Regions from separate parts of the Bacillus sp. EB V-12 genome, predicted to be linked through region 1. Evidence: riboswitches for the same ligand, from Rfam matches in the RefSeq annotation. Region 1 holds a riboswitch; the other holds the start of a gene.

Region 1 (9,618 bases):
AAGAAAGAAGCAGAAGTAAAGGCAAAGGAACTGTTACATAAATTTGGTTTGCAAGGGTATGAGAAAAAATATCCGAAAGATTTATCTGGTGGTATGAGACAACGTGTATCTTTTATTCGAACTTTATTAACAGGCGGGGAGATATTGCTGTTAGATGAACCATTTAGTGCATTGGATGCTTTAACGAAGACCTCTTTGCAAGAATGGTTGTTTGAACAATGGCAAGAGTGGGAAAAAACAATTTTATTCATTACTCATGATGTTGAAGAAGCGTTATTTCTTTCAAACCGAGTTTTAGTAGTGGAACAGCAGCCGATAACGACTTTGACTGAACGGACTGTACCGCTTGATCATAACAGAACACGAAAAGATTTATATAAACCGGAAGTATTAGCGCTGAAAGATGAGCTTCTTAGTATGTTACAAAGGCAGGTACTTGTGTGATGAACCGATTGAAAGAATTAGTTCCTGCTATTACACTTTCTAGTATTTTACTAGCTGTGTGGGAAATAGGAGCAAGAATTGTAGATGAGATGTACATTTTACCGTCACCTTCTGCGATTTTAATGAAGATATGGAAACTAAAAGACATATTATTTACAGTTCATTTACCTGCAACGTTATACGTCGTTTTAATAGGTGTTGTTATCTCTATCGTATTAGGTGTAGGGCTAGCGATGTTAATGAATGCGAGTACATGGATGGAGAGAGCATTTTATCCATTATTAGTTGCTTCACAAACGATTCCGATTACTGCGCTTGCTCCGCTATTTGTTTTATGGTTTGGATATACAATTTGGAGTAAGGTTGTTGTCACAGTTTTAATTACGTTTTTCCCAATTGCGGTCAATACGTATGATGGACTGCGTAGTACGAAAAAAGAATGGGAGGAGCTCTTAGTTACATATGGAGCAACAAAAAGAGATATTTTTCTTAAATTAAAGTTGCCGTCTGCTCTTCCTTATTTTTTCTCAGCTTTAAAAATTGCAGTTCCGCTTAGTGTTATCGGAGCAGCAATTGGAGAATGGCTCGGTGCACAAGCTGGGCTTGGATATTTCAGTAAGAGAATGATGACGCAGTTAGATGGAGCTGGCGTATTTGCACCTATTGTATTGTTATCATTATTAGCTATTTTCTTCGTCGTAATTATTTCCATATTAGAAAAGAAATTCATTAGTTGGAGGAAGCATTCATGAAATTTTTAAAGCGCATCTTTGTGTTTACATTATTAATTGCAATAATTGCAGGATGTTCGAGTAATTCAGCATCAGACAAAAGTAAAAAAGAGAAAGAAATAACAGTCATGTTAGATTGGTATCCAAATGCGGTACATAGCTTTATCTATGCAGCAATTGAAAAAGGATACTTTAAAGAAGAAGGTGTAAAGGTAAATATTAAATTCCCTTCTAATCCGACTGATCCATTAACGCTGGCAGCAGCAGGGAAGGTGACAGTGGGCTTGTATTATCAGCCAGATGTTGTTATGGCGAGAGCGAATGAGCAAATTCCAGTGAAATCAATTGGGGCTGTCGTACGTTCACCATTAAATCATGTTGTATCACTGAAATCAGCGGGCATTCAATCACCGAAAGATTTAGAAGGAAAAACAGTAGGATACTCTGGAACACCATTAAGTGAGATGTATTTAAAAACGATGGTAAAAGAAGCTGGTGGTAATCCTGATACAGTGAAAGTAGTAGATGTTGGCTTTGATTTAGTACCAGCATTAATTACGAAGAAAGTAGATGCGGTAACAGGGGCATACATTAACCATGAAGTACCTGTTATGCGTCATGAAGGCCATGAACCAGCGTACTTTAATCCAGCTGATTACGGAGTACCAAACTATCATGAGCTTGTGTTTGTAACAGGTGATAAAACGTTGAAAAAAGATAAAGAGGCGTTGCAAGCTTTCTTACGTGGTACGAAAAAAGGCTATGATTTCATGAAGAAAAACCCAGATGAAGCATTGAATATTTTATTAAATCATCAAGAAAAAGAAAACTTCCCACTTGTGCCAGAAGTTGAAAAGGAAAGTATGAAAATTTTATTAGAGAAGATGGAAACGAAAGATGAGCCATTCTTATCAGATTCAAAAGAATCTTGGGAGAAACAAAATAAGTGGCTGAAGGACAAAGGAATGACGAAAGAAACCGTCCCAGCCGATGAATTATTCGAAAATATTTTAAAGTAGGCGAATGAATATGAAAAATGAGCTCCACGTAATCTCAAATGGCCATATGCCATTCGAAGAGTTAGTGAATGTAGCGATGCAAATTGAGAGTGAGATTGATTATTTGCATATTCGTGAGCGTGAGAAGAGTACGAAGGAATTATATGAAGGTGTGGAAAGTCTATTAATGGAGGGCTTTCCGGCTTCTAAAATTGTCATAAACGATCGAATTGATATTGCAATTTTATTAAATATTCCTCGTGTTCAACTAGGATATCGAAGTACAGATGTAAAGTCAGTGAAAGAAAAGTTTTCGTATTTGCATGTCGGTTATTCTGTGCATTCGCTAGATGAAGCAATAGTAGCTTTTAAAAATGGAGCGGATTCACTCGTTTATGGCCATGTATTTCCGACAGATTGTAAAAAAGGTGTGCCAGCGAGAGGGCTTGAAGAAATTTCAGACATTGCAAGGTGTTTATCTATACCGATTACAGCAATTGGAGGAATTACCCCAGAAAACACAGTGGATGTTCTTACTAACGGTGTAAGCGGTATAGCAGTTATGTCTGGAATTGTAAGTAGTAGTAACCCGTATAGCAAAGCGAAATCTTATAAGGAATCAATAAGAAAGTGGGCGGAAAAACATGTGTGAGAAGTATGATGTAGCGATTATTGGTGGTGGTGTAATTGGTAGTTCAATTGCACATTTTCTAGCAGAAAGAGGACATAAAGTAGCGATTGTGGAGAAGCAAAGTATTGCATCGGAAGCTTCAAAAGCAGCTGCTGGTTTACTTGGTGTTCAGGCAGAATGGGATGCGTATGATCCGCTATTTGAACTTGCTAGAGAAAGCCGAGCTATATTTCCACAACTTGCAGCAGTTTTACGTGAAAAGACGGGTGTTGATATTGGATATGAAGAAAAAGGAATTTATCGTATTGCTCAAAATGAAGATGAGAAGGAAAGAATTCTTCACATTATGGATTGGCAGCAGAAAACAGGTGAAGATTCTTATTTTCTAACGGGAGACCATGTGCGGGAAAAAGAGCCATATCTATCCGAATCTATTATAGGAGCAGTATATTATCCGAAAGACGGTCATGTTATTGCACCAGAGCTTACGAAAGCATTCGCACATTCTGCAGCGATTTCCGGTGCTGATATATATGAACAGACAGAAGTATTTGATATCCGTATTGAAAATAATAAAGTGACTGGAGTTATTACAAGTGAAGGTATTGTCACATGTGAGAAAGTCGTTATTGCAGGAGGTTCATGGAGCACGAAGTTACTCAGTTATTTTCACCGCGATTGGGGTACATATCCAGTTAAAGGAGAAGTGGTTGCGGTAAGAAGTAGAAAACAACTTTTAAAAGCACCTATTTTTCAAGAAAGATTTTACATTACTCCAAAGCGCGGTGGACGTTACGTAATTGGGGCAACAATGAAGCCACATACGTTCAATAAAACTGTGCAGCCAGAAAGTATAACTTCTATATTAGAGCGTGCTTATACAATATTGCCAGCTTTAAAAGAAGCAGAATGGGAAAGCACGTGGGCAGGATTAAGACCACAATCGAATCATGAAGCTCCTTATATGGGAGAGCATGAAGAAATAAAAGGTTTATATGCTTGCACGGGCCATTATCGAAACGGTATTTTATTAAGTCCTATTTCTGGCCAATATATGGCTGATTTAATAGAAGGAAAGCAAGAGAATCATTTGCTAGATTCATTGCTTTCTAGAAGAGTTTAGAAAGGGGATGGAAGTTTGAATTTAAAAATTAATGGTAACCAAATTGAAGTGCCAGCGAGTGTAAAAACAGTAGCTGAGCTACTTACACATTTAGAGCTAGATAACAGAATTGTTGTAGTAGAGCGTAATAAAGATATTTTACAAAAAGATGATCATACAGATACATCTGTTTTTGATGGAGACCAAATTGAGATTGTAACTTTCGTAGGAGGCGGTTGATTATGTTAAACATTGGACCATTTTCATTTCATTCTAGACTTTTATTAGGAACAGGTAAATTTCCTGATTTTGACGTACAGCAAAAGGCAATTGACGTTTCTGAAGCTGAAATTTTAACGTTTGCAGTACGTCGTATGGATATCTTTGATGCAAAGCAACCTAATTTATTAGAGAAACTTGATGTGAAAAAATATACGTTATTACCAAATACAGCAGGAGCAAAAAACGCTGAAGAGGCTGTTCGTATTGCAAAATTAGCAAAAGCTTCTGGGCTTTGTGACATGATAAAGGTAGAAGTTATTGGTGATGATAGAACGTTATTACCTGATCCGGTAGAAACATTAAAGGCATCTGAAATGTTACTGGAAGAAGGATTTATCGTACTTCCGTATACATCTGATGATGTTGTATTAGCACGTAAATTACAAGAGCTTGGCGTGCATGCGATTATGCCAGGAGCATCTCCAATCGGATCAGGACTTGGTATTGTAAATCCATTAAATTTGAGCTTCATTATTGAACAAGCGACAGTACCAGTTATCGTTGATGCCGGTATTGGTAGCCCAGCTGATGCGGCATTTGCAATGGAATTAGGAGCAGATGGCGTGTTATTAAATACAGCTGTATCAGGAGCAAAAGATCCTATTAAAATGGCACAAGCAATGAAATTAAGTATTGAAGCAGGCCGTTTAGGATTTGAAGCAGGTCGCATTGCACGTAAGCGTTGTGCAACTGCAAGTAGTCCTTTAGAAGGAATGAGCGTAGTTGAATAATCGATATTCTCGCCAAGAACTATTTTCTCCAATTGGAGAAGAAGGACAGCAAAAGATAAGAGAAAAGCATGTGCTTATTATCGGTGCAGGTGCATTAGGTAGTGCAAATGCAGAGATGTTTGTAAGAGCAGGTGTTGGCAAGATAACAATTGTTGACCGTGATTATGTAGATTGGAGTAATTTACAAAGACAACAATTGTATGCAGAGAGCGACGTAAAGAATAATCTTCCAAAAGCTATAGCGGCTAAAAAACGTTTAGAAGAGATTAATAGTGATGTAACAATAGAAGCTCTCGTTCAAGATGTAACAGCTGAAGAGCTAGAAGAACTTGTTATAAATGTTGATGTAATTATTGATGCGACTGATAATTTCGAAACGCGCTTTATTGTAAATGATATATCACAAAAATATTCTATTCCATGGATTTACGGTGCATGTGTAGGTAGTTACGGTCTTTCTTACACAATCCTTCCTAGTAAAACACCATGTTTATCATGTTTATTACAGTCGATTCCGCTTGGCGGGGCAACATGTGATACAGCGGGTATTATATCACCTGCTGTATCTCTTGTCGTTTCTCATCAAGTAACAGAAGCTCTTAAACTGTTAGTAGAAGATTACGAATCACTTCGAGATGGGCTTGTATCGTTTGATATGTGGAAGAATGAGTATTCATGTATGAATGTGCAAAAACTTCGCCAGCATAATTGTCCTTCATGCGGAGAGAATGCATTATATCCGTATTTAAATAAAGAAAACACATCAAAAACAGCAGTTTTATGCGGGCGAAATACAGTTCAAATTAGACCACCTCATAAAGATGAAATGAATTTTGAACAATATAAAGAGTTGTTGGAAGGTCGTGTAAATGATTTAAATATAAATCCATATTTACTATCATTTTCTGTTGAAGACAAGAGGTTAGTAGCCTTTAAAGATGGCCGTGTGCTCGTACATGGAACGAAAGATATAAGCGAAGCAAAAACGATTTATCATCGCTATTTTGGATAGAAAAGGATGAGTGGGATGAAAGTGAATAAAGCTTTAACAATTGCAGGGTCTGATAGCGGCGGCGGTGCTGGAATTCAGGCAGATTTAAAAACATTCCAAGAGCTTGGTGTATACGGAATGACGGCTATTACGGCAATTACTGCTCAAAACACGCTTGGCGTTCAAGGGGTATATCCTGTTCCATTAGAAGGTATTACAGAACAGCTGAATTCAATTGGTACGGATGTAACACCAGATGCAGTGAAACTAGGAATGTTATTTAGTAGTGAAATAATTCAAATTGTTGCAGAACAAATTAAAAAGTTTGGCTGGAATAATATTGTGCTAGATCCCGTTATGATTGCAAAAGGCGGTGCATCATTATTACAGCAAGAAGCAGTTCAAGCATTAAAAGAATATTTATTACCAGTAGCAACTGTTATAACACCGAATGTCCCAGAAGCAGAAGTGTTAACTGGGATGGAGATTCATAATGTTGAAGATAGTAAGGAAGCTGCAAAAATATTGCATGAATTAGGTGCTAAATATGTGCTTATGAAGGGCGGACATGCAGAATATCAAGGGAATGAAGTAATTGATTTCCTCTTTGATGGAGAAAAATTTATTGAGTTTAGAAGCGAGCGAATTCCTTCAAAGCAAACGCATGGAAGTGGGTGTACATTTGCTTCAGCGGTTACAGCAGGACTTGCGAAAGGATACTCAATTGAAGATGCTGTTCAAGAAGCAAAACGATTTATTAGTATAGCAATTGAAGAGCCATTGAATATTGGTAGTGGTCATGGACCGACGAATCATTTTGCGTATAAAGTGAATAGAACGCGTGTATAGATAAGTGAAAAGCCAGTTTTATAACTGGCTTTTTTTCTGTTTACTTTTTCAAAATACAGGAGTAATATATCAGCCAGAATACATTTTTTTGTAAACGCTGAGTCCAATTATATGGAGCGGAGGAACCAATTTGTGCAGTGTCACTAGGGGTGAATCTTTCAAGTTTGAAAGTAGGGCTACTCTCAAAGTCCGAATCCGACAGCTAACTTCGTAAGCGTCTTGAGAGAGGACGGTGCCATGATGGATACATCACTTCATCGATCTGATTAGTATAGGGGAATATCAATCTATGTTTGATTTCTTTTATACTAAGGAGGATGAGGTACATGGAACTAACACTTATTTGTGTTGGAGAAGAAAGTAAGGTAAATAGTTTAAGAGATTTAGTATCATTTCAACATGAGTTAATTATTTTTACAGCAAATGAAGAGATAGCGGCTGAAGTTAGGAATTGTGGGTTTGATTGGACTTATAGCTGCAGTAAGGAGCAGGACTTTACTAGTATTTGTGAGTGTATTAAGAAGGTGATTTTACTAGGGGATGAGCTTCCAATCGTTAGTTTTTTCACAGAACACATTCGCTTTTCTTTTCAAGCACCTATTACTGTTGTTACAAGGAATAAACGATATCCAGCGAGGCTCTATGAAACAATTGGAGCTAAGTTTGTCGTGTTTACAAATTGTGATAATATTTCTTTTTTATTTTTTGAATAGGGCGGGGGAAGAAATGATGAAGGTACTATTACTTGGAGATATAGCAAATCGTTGGGCAGTATCGGTAGAGCGAGTTCAAGAATTGGTTCAGATCGATCCCCTTTTTCCAGGGCCGTATATTATATTACCATCAAAAGATGCTTTGTATTTAGAGGTAGATATTACCGAGTATGAGCAGCTACATGCAGAATTGACACAAGTTTATATTCGCGGGAGAAATTTACGTGCATTTTTACGAGGAGAATAAAGGTTGAATAAAAAAGAGCGAATGCTGAGTGCAACAAGCTATGCACTTCATGTCATTCGCTCTTTTTATTTCATATTTAAAAGGTCATTTTTAAGAAAAGAGAAGAGAAATAAAGAAAATAGATGAAATAATAGTAATAATCTTCAATGTAAGCGTTTAAATGAATGTAAATATTGTTATTTTCAGTAATTTACTCCTTTACAAGTGAAATATAGAGGAGTATATTTACTCTCATAAATCATTCATAAAATTTCCAAAAAAACCTAAAATCGCTGAGTTCCAGAAATGGAGCGGGGGAACCAATTTTGTGCATCGTCACTTGGGGTGAATCTTTCAGTTTTGAAAGTAGGGCTACTCTTTAGGCCCGAATCCGACAGCTAACCTCGTAAGCGTTTAGAGAGGAGGTTTACTTTTTGTTGTTCATTTTTTGAACACTGAGTAGAGCTCAGTGTTCTTTTTTAATATTTAAATGGTAAATTTTAACAAAAATAAAGTGAGGGATAGCTATGTTAGATGTTGTAATGGTCGGGATTTTTATTTTATTAGTTGCATCAATGGCAAGTCTTGCAAGTTGGTCAGATAAAGTTGTGAAAGAAGGAAAGCAATCATGATGATTGTCTTATCGGTTATTGTCGCAGCAATTACAGTGTATTTAGTGTATGCATTATTAAATCCAGAGAAGTTTTAATTAGGGGGAATCATTCATTATGATTTGGGTTGCAGTCATTATTACAATGCTCTTGTTTATTTTAGTAGCAAAGCCAACGGGGGTTTATTTAGAAAAAGCTTTTCAAGGTAGCAAAACGCTAGATAAAGTATTTGGGCCTTTTGAAAAACTTATTTTTAAAATTACGGGTGTAAAAGAATACAATCAAACGTGGAAACAGTACGCATTATCATTAGTTTTACTCAACGGATTTATGATTGTTGTTGTATATTTCATTTTCAGATTACAAGGTGTGCTGCCGCTAAATCCAGCGCATATTGAAGGGATGGAGCCTACGCTCGCTTTTAATACAGCGATTAGTTTTATGGCTGATACAAATTTACAGCATTATAGCGGTGAAAATGGTTTATCCTATTTATCACAATTAATCGGGATTACATTTTTAATGTTTGCGGCACCAGCAACGACATTAGCGCTCGTTATGGCTTTTATAAGAGGACTTGCTGGAAAAGAACTTGGTAACTTTTTCGTTGATTTTACGAGAGCGTTAACGAGAGTGTTTCTTCCTATCGCATTTATTGCGGCACTAGTTTTTGTCGCACTTGGCGTACCCCAAACGTTAGATGGGGCGGTTACAGCACAAACGATTGATGGGGCAAAGCAAAGTATATTACGTGGACCTGTTGCATCATTCGTTTCCATAAAGGAACTTGGAAATAACGGCGGTGGATTTTTCGGAGCGAACTCTACGCATCCTTTTGAAAATCCAGGACAAATGAGTAATATTTTGCAAATGATGCTTATGATGTTATTACCAACAGCACTTCCATTTACGTACGGACGAATGGTAGGAAATAAAAAACAAGGTCGCATCCTTTTCGTATCACTTTTTATGGTGTTTTTACTAGGATTTATAACGATTACGACATCTGAACTAAATGGGAATCCGGCATTAAATGGAATGGGTATCGAACATGTACAAGGAAGTACAGAAGGGAAAGAAGTACGATTTGGAACAGTATTTTCTTCATTATACGCAACGGTAACGACAGCTGCTGAAACAGGCGCTGTTAATACGATGCATGATACGTTAACACCAATTGGCGGTTTAGTTCCGCTTGTAAATATGATGTTAAATACTGTGTATGGCGGCGTTGGAGCAGGTTTTGTAAACATTATTATGTATGCAATTATCGCGGTGTTTATATCTGGGTTAATGGTTGGACGGACAC
Region 2 (9,618 bases), on a different contig from region 1:
AGCATTAATTGAACAAATCATGATTGACTTTGTACCACAATTAGATGATGCCAATATGAGCTTTTATATTAAAAGTGATGAAGTGCTACATGTAGAAGTTGATGTGACACTTATAGTGAGACTATTTGAAAATGTAATAGGTAATAGTATTATGTACGGGAGAGATGGAAAGGGAATTGCAATTGAAATTTTCAATAAAACAATGAATGTTGAAGTAGAAATTAAAAATTTTGGACAATGCATTCCGAAAGAGGACCTTCCTTACATTTTTGAGAAGTTTTATCGTAGTGAAAAATCACGTAGTTCTCATACGGGCGGTAAAGGAATAGGACTTGCAATTTCAAAAAGTATAGCCGAGCTCCATCAAGGGGATATCACTGTACGTAGTAATGATAAAGAAACAGTTTTTACTGTGAAATTACCGCAGTATAAAAAAGTAAGAAAGTCGTAAGTATTTCTTTTATATGTCGTAATTTTTACTTTGTATCATTGAGAAAAAGGATATGAGAGTAGGGATGCGACATGTGGAAGAAATTTTTATTAGTAATTATAGTTTCTTTTTTAATTATAAGTTGGATCTTAGTTTATGTAGCTAATGGTGTTACATCAGTCTTTGTTTGGTGGAGTATACAGGCTTTTAGTGTAATTTCCGTTTTTCTCTTAATAGGATCAATAATAATATTTTTTTGGAAAGGCATTTTTAGAAAGCGGATAGATAGAACGCTATTTTTAATCATTCTGTTTTCTATAATTGGAGCTTGGCCTTTCGGTTGGTTTGCTAATATAGGTAGAATTGCTTACCCAGCAGATATACAATCTATGAGTCCTAAAGTAGTAGTTCGTTTTCCTTTGAAGGAACGAGCATTAATCGGTTGGGGTGGTGATCGGTTAGAAACGAACTATCACGTTATAAAACCAAATGAAAGGTGGGCATATGATATTCTCATTCCACCTGCTGAAGTGAAAAGTAGTAAGTTAGAGGATTACGGAATATATGGAGCAAAAGTAATGGCGCCAGCTTCTGGGACGGTTGTATCAATTAATAATAATGAACAAGATTTAGTTCCGGGATCGGATAATTTTCAGTCAATGGCTGGTAATCATATTTATTTACGACTAGATGAAACGGGCACATTTTTGTTCCTTGGTCATTTAAAGAAAGGCTCAATTAAAGTAAAAGAAGGGCAACGTGTAAATGAAGGGGATATTCTTGCGCAAGTTGGTAACTCAGGAAGTTCAAGTGAGCCGCATTTACATATTCATCATCAAAGGCAAGATCCGTCCAAAGTAAGTATGTTTTTTGCGGAAGGATTGCCACTTTACTTTCGAACTGAAAATGGTGTGATGATGCCGGAAAGAGGGGCATACATAAGTGGTAACTAGAAGAAAATCATTTCATCCAAAAAGGGTATTCCAAATTAAAATTGGAATACCCTTTTTCATTACCCTACAAATGTTTGATACAGTAAGAAGATATTTAAAACGATAACGAGAGCAGCAATTATCCATGCGATAAATGTTGTTATGCGGTGGTTAACGAGTGCACCCATAATCTTTTTATTACTTGTAAACATAATAAGTGGCACTAATGCAAATGCAATACCGAATGATAAGACGACTTGGCTCATGACTAGAGCGTATGTTGGATTTACACCTAAAGCGATAATTACTAGTGGTGGAATCATTGTAATAAATCGGCGTAAATATAACGGAATATGCATGCGAATGAAACCTTGCATAATAATATCACCCGACATTGTACCGACAGAAGAGCTAGATAGTCCTGCTGATAAAAGTCCAATCCCAAATAATGCAGCCGATACAGGACCTACTAAATTGGTAAATTGAGTGTAAGCAACATCTAAATCTTCAACGTGCAAGCCATTTTTAAAAAATAGTGCAGCTGCTACAATTAACATACTTGCATTAATTGCTCCAGCAATAACCATTGCAATAATAATATCGATAAATTCGAAACGAAAAATCTTTTTCTTTTGTTCGTCAGTTGTTCCGACCACACGGCGTTGTGTTAATGCAGAATGCAAGTATATTGCATGCGGCATAACTGTCGCACCTAAAATCCCTGCTGCAAGTAATATACTGTCTACACCTTGGAATTTTGGAATAAATAGTCCTGAAAGAAGGGGACTTAATTCTGGTTTTGCATAAAAAACTTGAATCCCAAAAGCAATTACTACAATGAAAATCATTCCTGTAATAATAGCTTCTAGTGGACGAAATCCTCTACGTTGAAATTCAAGGATAATAAATGATCCGGCTGCTGTAATTAAAGCGGCAGGTAGCATGGGGATTCCAAATAGTAAGTAAAGCCCCAATGCAGCTCCAATAAATTCCGCTAAATCTGTAGCCATAATAACTAGTTCACCTTGTATCCATAAGCCGATAGACACAGGCTTTGGAAAGTTTTCACGAGCTATTTCGGGTAAATTGTTTCCTGTAGCAATTCCTAATTTAGCCGATAAAGTTTGGATTAATACAGCCATTAAGTTAGAAGCGAGTATAACCCATAATAGTAAATATCCATATTGTGAACCAGCTGCGATATTTGTAGCAAAGTTGCCAGGATCAATATAAGCAACGGACGCGATAAAAGCGGGCCCTAAAAATGGTAACAGTCTTTTCCAGCCTTTTGTTTCTCCACTTAAAGCTAAATGAGCTGATTGTACAGTTGTACTTTCAGAAGGGAGATGTTCATCTTTTGTTATATCTTTATTCATAGTAGTTTTCCCCTTTAAAATGTTAACTTGATGAAATTATTGTATTTATTCTTACTCATTATTTCAATACATTTAAATATGTTATATGATAATTTCATTTGAACACGAAAGTTTCCTTAATGCAAATTATATGCCTTTATGCAATGGATGGTGTGATAACGTAAAATAAATTGGGAGTTTATGGTGTGATGACGTGGGGAAACATAATAAATTAAAGGGTCAATTTTGAAATTTATGTGAACATAAAGCCGATAATCCAGCATATTAATTGATGGAATTGCATTTGTATGATATATAATATATTGGGATTACAACATAACCATAGTGTTTTGATGTGTAATCTTGTTTTTTATTTTTGTTAACTGATAGAAAATAGTATAAAGAAAAGAAAATGGGATTCATTTTCTTATTATATATGTTTTGATATGAACGTTAACTTATACATGATTTTAAAAATTAGATAGGTGGTAGAAATACATTGGCAACTACAAAACCATACAGAGTATTACTATATTACATGTACACAACAATTGAAAACCCAGAAGAATTCGCGGCAGAGCATTTAGAATTTTGTAATTCACTTGAATTAAAAGGAAGAATTCTTGTAGCGAAAGAAGGTATTAACGGAACTTGTTCAGGAACTGTAGAACAAACAGAGAAATACATGGAAGCAATGAACAATGATCCACGTTTTGACGGTATTGTATTTAAAATAGATGAAGCTGATGGTCATGCATTCAAGAAAATGCACGTGCGTCCTCGTCCAGAGTTAGTTACACTTCGTCTAGAAGATGACATTAACCCACACGAAATAACTGGCAAGTATTTAGAACCAAAAGATTTTTATGAAGCAATGAAACAAGAAGATACAGTTATCATTGATGCACGAAATGATTATGAGTTTGATTTAGGTCACTTCAAAGGTGCGATTAAACCTGATATCGAATCATTCCGTGAATTACCAGATTGGATTCGTGAAAATAAAGAAGTACTTGAAGGTAAAAAGATTTTAACTTATTGTACAGGCGGAATTCGTTGTGAGAAGTTTTCTGGTTGGTTAGTTCGTGAAGGCTATGAAGATGTAAGTCAGCTTCACGGCGGAATTGTAACGTACGGAAAAGACCCAGAGGTACAAGGTGAGCTTTGGGATGGACAATGTTACGTGTTCGATGAGCGTATTGCTGTACCAGTAAACCAAAAAGAACATGTTATCGTTGGTAAAGACCACTTTACAGGTGAACCTTGTGAGCGCTATGTAAACTGTTCAAATCCAGAATGTAATAAGAAAATTTTATGTTCTGAAGAAAACGAAGCGAAATATTTACGTGCATGTTCTCATGAATGTCGTGTAAGTCCACGTAACCGCTACGTAATACAACATGAATTAACGGAAGAGCAAGTAGCTGCTGCATTAGAGCAAATCGAAGCAGGGAAGTAAACTGAATTCGTATAATAAAAGGGGTACTCCAAGTTTAATTTTGGAGCACCCTTTTTTTATTATCAGGTCCTGTTATTTGTCGGTAAGTCGATATATTAAAAAAATCGCTGATATATTTCGAGTTGCCGATATAATGGGAAAATCGCTGATAAAAATTCACTTACTGCAGCGGGCCAAGAATTTGAAAATAATCTTCTTTAATTTTTATCTTCTTTCTCTTTAACGGCAGAAAGTACAGTTTGTTTTACCCAAGCTTTTCTTCGTTTATGCTGTAAACCCCATTGGTATAAACTTTGAGCTCCTAAAATAAGTGAAATGACAATGCCGCTAATCGCAATTAATAGAGCGAAAAATTCAAGAGGTGACGATATTTTGTTTGAATCGGTGTTTCTTAAAAGGTCAATCATAGTAAACCCTAACATTTGGCCCACTACAGAGTAGAGCGTTAAAATTAATAATAAGAGGCTATCTTTTTTAGAGGCGACATTTTCTTGATATTTAAACAAACTATCAAGATTTTGTTTCGCGTTCGAGTATAGAACCTCAATATTAAAAAGTTTTCTTAAACGAAAGAAAATATCTTCACTCTGTGATTGGGATACTAATTCTAAAGAAAAATAATTAGCAGTGAACGAATTGATCGAATAAATTAATTTCTCTATTTCATTAGTATCTTGTTCAATATTTAGCTCAGCATAGGCGTTCGCCATTTTTAATAAAACAATTTTATGGAATAGGTTTAATAATAAAGCGTAATAAAATTCCCCGTACATTTGACTAGCAAGTTTAGCGATTTCGCGTTCTCCTTCATTTGTTACACATGTAAAAATATGTTCTTCCATTATGAAATAACGATTTGGAGCCCATCTCTGGTAAGCGTGTTTTTTTAAATAGTCATGAATGTAAGGAAGGTTATTTGCACTCACATATGGCTTACCATCACTTGTTAATCCGGAAAGACTAGAAGTACGATAAACATCCACTTCATTAAGTTCCATACCTTCTTTTAGTGACAATAAAGTTTGGACGTACATTCTTTGGTCTTCGAAGAAAGGGAAGGTTTGAAAGTATGAACTTCTTAATCTCTTCTTTTCAAAGAAATCAGTTACACCATGAAATAAATAACCAAAAATGAATTTTTCAACTTGGGAATACTTTTTTCCGTTACATTCAATACAAATAGTCTCATTTGTATCATTTTTAGTTTCAAGTACACGGAAGCGAGCAGCGAATTCGATTGCTTCAGATAAAGTCATGTTTGGAGCAGTGTTTACTTCTGTTCGAATTGTTAAGAAGCCAAGTTCATAAGGACAAAGTGTTACATCAATAGAGTGTATCTTGAATGGGATTGAAATAAGGTTTGTTGTTAAATGTCCAGTTAAGTTAAGGTCCTTTGAATAACGTTGCAAGCCCTTTTGATGCTCTGAGTGAGGAAAGAGAATTTTATTGGTAAATGAAAGATAGTATGCTTCCATATTTTGATGTGAAACTTTAAACTCCCCATAATATGTATTTTCATCATCGAGATGATCGAGCCGAAAAGGACGAAAATCGTTTTTTTGTAAGAAAGGGAACATATTTTGTTCATATCCAGTTTTAAAAGAAAACGGGAATATAAATTGAAATATAGCTGTTGTTACATCTTTTTCCTCAATTGCTTGTATTGCCTCCATCTACATTGTTTCCTTTCCGTATATGCTATAGAAACAACATGCCCAAATTTATTTGAAAATAACCACTGTTTTATACCCGATTGAGAGTGAAAATTCAGCTTATTTAGCAGAGGACATGTATAATGTTATGTATACTAAAAGTTATAAAATTTTATTTTGAAAAGGGGGATGCTGTATGCGGATTTTAGTATTAGGCGCTGGTGGAGTCGGAGGATTTTTTGGTGGCAGATTAGTCGAAAAGGGAGCAGATGTTACATTTCTTGTTCGTAGTAAACGGAAAAAACAATTAGAGGAAAGAGGACTTGTAATCCGAAGTGTTAACGGGGATTTTTCCTTTCAACCGAAATTAATAACGAAAGAAGAGAGAACTTCTCCATTTGATGTCATTTTATTTTCAACAAAAGCGTATCACTTAAACGAGGCAATTCAAGATTTGAAGCCGTTTGTTGGCGAAAATACTGTAATCATTCCATTGTTAAATGGTATCGCTCATTTATCGCTATTACAAAAAGAATTCGGCGAAGAAAAAGTAATTGGCGGTTTATGCTTTATCGAGACGACGTTAAACGATCAAGGAGAAATTGTACAAACTAGCGCTGCCAACAGAATTGTGTTTGGAGAAATTAAGTCTCAAAATTCAGAGAGAGTAAAGCATATTTCTAAAGCATTTGCAGGTACGAAATCTAGTTTTGTTTTAAGTGAAAATATTACGCAAGATATGTGGCATAAATATTTATTTATTACTGTAATGTCCGGTGTGACAACGTTAATGCGTGCACCAATTGGACCAATCCGTGAAAGTGAAGGCGGCCGTGATTTTATCCGTAATGTATTTGAGGAATCTGTACAAATCATGAGAGTATTAGGAGCTCCCGTAAAGGAAAATATTGCCGAGGAACATATGAAAACAATTGATAAAATTTCGTATGATATGAAGTCATCGATGCAACGTGATATGGAGAAGGGTTCGTTTATTGAAGGGAAGCACTTGCAAGGATATTTACTGGATGTAGCAGAGCAATTTTCTATAGCGGCACCATTATTAGGCACTATATATCAAAATTTAAAGGTGTATGAAGAGATGACCTTTAACAGATCTGTAATAGAATTAGATGTATGAAAAAATAAAAAAGATAGCAATATATAAGTGTATTGCTATCTTTTTTATTTTTTTGTATGACAAATTATTTATTTCTTTTCGTTCTATCTGTCAAATTTATTTCCTGTTCACGTTTACCATATAACTGATTAATTTCATTTGCTACTGCATCTAAATATGAATCGGAAAAAATAGGCTTCTTTTCTTTAGACATATGGGTCTCCTTTGCGGATTTTTTAGTATTCATTATGTATATTTCTCAGTGGATTATGCACAATCATTTTAATTTTTTTCTTATTGAAAATTTTTGTTTACTTTTTGAAAATAAAGGAGTATTATAATCCACAGTTTCAATTTTCTAAATCGCTGAAACCGCATGGTACGGGGGACCCGTTTTTACGGATTAGTACATAATCCGATGGGGTGAATCCTTAAAAAAGGTAGGGCTACTCATAGGCCCGAATCCGACAGCTAACCTCGTAAGCGTTATATTGAGAAGGAAGGTGGAGCTTGTGCGACAAAAAAAATAATGTCTACAAGTCTATTTCGCTATGGCTTGTAGACATTTTTTGTTTTCTGAGGAAATAGTTTACTGGCTGTAACAAGCAGAAAAGTTCGTACAAAATTATTGGAGAGTGGACAGCATTGGTTTCATCTATTAAAAGATTTTTAATTGGAAGACCGTTAAAATCAACGGAGCTTGGAGAACAAAAGCTTAATAAAACGAAAGCTTTAGCTATTTTATCTTCTGACGCATTGTCATCAGTTGCTTACGGTCCAGAGCAAATTTTAATTGCTTTAGCAGGTGTTGGAGCGATCGCTTATTGGTATTCCATTCCGATCGCTGTTGGGGTATTAGTATTATTGACAGCCCTTATTTTATCTTATCGTCAAATTATTTTTGCTTATCCGCATGGCGGGGGAGCGTATGTTGTATCAAAAGAAAATTTAGGGATGAATCCAGGCTTAATTGCTGGAGGATCTTTATTAGTTGACTATATTTTAACTGTTGCGGTAAGTGTGTCCGCTGGTACAGATGCAATTACGTCTGCGTTTCCTAGCTTACATGCACACAACGTAATTATTGCGGTTATATTTGTTATATTAATTACGATATTAAATTTAAGGGGAGTAACGGAATCAGCTTCCGTTTTAGCATATCCTGTTTATTTATTCGTTTTAGCACTATTTATATTAATTGGTGTAGGCATATATAATATTTTAACTGGTCATGTTTCACCCACTTTACATGCGCCGATTGGTACACCAGTTGCAGGGATTAGTTTATTTTTATTACTAAGAGCATTTGCATCAGGTAGTTCTGCTTTAACAGGTGTTGAAGCAATTTCAAATGCAATTCCGAACTTTAAAGATCCTGCGCCAAACAATGCTGCAAAAACATTGCTTGCAATGGGTGCATTACTTGCTGTGTTATTTTCAGGAATTGTATTTTTAGCTTATTATTACGGAGTGACTCCGAGTAAAGAAGTAACAGTTGTTTCTCAAATTGCTGAACAAACATTTGGACGTAATTTCATGTACTATTTCATACAAGGTACAACAGCTTTAATATTAATTCTCGCTGCTAATACAGGTTATTCTGCATTTCCTTTATTAGCGGTTAACCTTGCAAAAGATAAATTCATACCGAGAATGTTTACGATTAGAGGAGACCGTCTAGGTTACTCAAACGGTATTATTATACTTGGAGTTGCTTCGATTATTTTAATTGTAGCTTTCCAAGGACAAACAGAACATTTAATTCCGTTATATGCAGTAGGTGTATTTATTCCATTTACACTTTCTCAAACAGGGATGGTATTAAAATGGCTTCGCGAAAAGCCTGAAGGATGGGCTTTAAGATTAACGGTTAATTTAATTGGTGCAGTTATTAGTTTTATCGTAATGAGCATGTTCTTTTTAACTAAATTTGCACAAGTTTGGTCGATTCTTATTTTCTTACCAGTTATTATCTTCTTATTCCATCGAATTAAGAAGCATTATGATGCAGTGGGTGATCAATTAAGTTTAAAAACTTGCGAACCTCTTATTCCAATTGAGGGGAATGTAATTGTCGTTCCTGTAGCAGGTATGACCCATGTAGTAGAAAATTCATTGAACTATGCGAAATCTCTTTCGGCAGATCAAGTTATCGCAGTATATGTTGCTTTTGACAGAGAAGAGGAAAAGAAATTTGAAGAGAAATGGAAGAAGTGGCAACCTGAAGTAAGGCTTGTTACATTACATTCCCATTATAGAAGTATTATTCAGCCGCTAACGAAGTTCATTGATACAGTGCAATATAAGGCAAGTGAATCGAATTACCGCGTTACGGTCGTTATACCACAGTTCATTCCGAAAAAAGGTTGGCATAACATTCTTCATAATCAATCCAGTTTACTCATACGTGCGTATTTACTTTATAAAAGAAATGTTGTTATTACGACAGTTCCATATCATTTGAAAAAATAAGAAGATTTTTAAGGATAGCTTTGTGAAAATGAAGCTATCCTTTTTGTGTATATGCTATGCATAATTGCATATGGGCTTAAAAATTATACTGATATAATTTTATTAGTTATTTATAAGTAGTGTTTTCTGTTGTGATATGTAGATATTTCAATCGATAAAGCGAATCGGATTATATTTTGAAATAAGGACATGAAAGCT

Evidence for each region. Region 1 has a riboswitch for cyclic di-AMP ahead of ACZDYH_RS06595 (hypothetical protein). Riboswitches for the same ligand answer to the same signal wherever they lie in the genome.
Region 2: linked by a shared signal. The riboswitch ahead of ACZDYH_RS14890 (APC family permease) and the one ahead of ACZDYH_RS06595 (hypothetical protein) in region 1 are both predicted to bind cyclic di-AMP.

The regions. Positions count from the first base shown of each region.
Region 1 covers NZ_JBUXJL010000002.1:5,844-15,461, forward strand. The annotation lists gene ACZDYH_RS06550 (ABC transporter ATP-binding protein) at 1-444, shown strand, start outside; gene ACZDYH_RS06555 (ABC transporter permease) at 444-1,196, shown strand; gene ACZDYH_RS06560 (ABC transporter substrate-binding protein) at 1,193-2,194, shown strand; gene tenI (thiazole tautomerase TenI) at 2,205-2,825, shown strand; gene thiO (glycine oxidase ThiO) at 2,818-3,927, shown strand; gene thiS (sulfur carrier protein ThiS) at 3,943-4,146, shown strand; gene thiG (thiazole synthase) at 4,149-4,919, shown strand; gene thiF (thiazole biosynthesis adenylyltransferase ThiF) at 4,912-5,931, shown strand; gene thiD (bifunctional hydroxymethylpyrimidine kinase/phosphomethylpyrimidine kinase) at 5,947-6,759, shown strand; cyclic di-AMP (ydaO/yuaA leader) riboswitch at 6,845-6,992, shown strand; gene ACZDYH_RS06595 (hypothetical protein) at 7,086-7,472, shown strand; gene ACZDYH_RS06600 (hypothetical protein) at 7,486-7,719, shown strand; gene ACZDYH_RS06605 (hypothetical protein) at 7,723-7,845, shown strand; cyclic di-AMP (ydaO/yuaA leader) riboswitch at 7,980-8,125, shown strand; gene ACZDYH_RS06610 (SipW-dependent-type signal peptide-containing protein) at 8,226-8,330, shown strand; gene kdpF (K(+)-transporting ATPase subunit F) at 8,330-8,407, shown strand; gene kdpA (potassium-transporting ATPase subunit KdpA) at 8,427-9,618, shown strand, end outside.
Region 2 covers NZ_JBUXJL010000003.1:655,960-665,577, reverse strand. The annotation lists gene ACZDYH_RS14925 (sensor histidine kinase) at 1-451, shown strand, start outside; gene ACZDYH_RS14920 (M23 family metallopeptidase) at 523-1,383, shown strand; gene ACZDYH_RS14915 (Nramp family divalent metal transporter) at 1,443-2,738, opposite strand; gene trhO (oxygen-dependent tRNA uridine(34) hydroxylase TrhO) at 3,217-4,176, shown strand; gene ACZDYH_RS14905 (hypothetical protein) at 4,374-5,849, opposite strand; gene panE (2-dehydropantoate 2-reductase) at 6,025-6,969, shown strand; gene ACZDYH_RS14895 (hypothetical protein) at 7,034-7,162, opposite strand; cyclic di-AMP (ydaO/yuaA leader) riboswitch at 7,303-7,449, shown strand; gene ACZDYH_RS14890 (APC family permease) at 7,594-9,420, shown strand.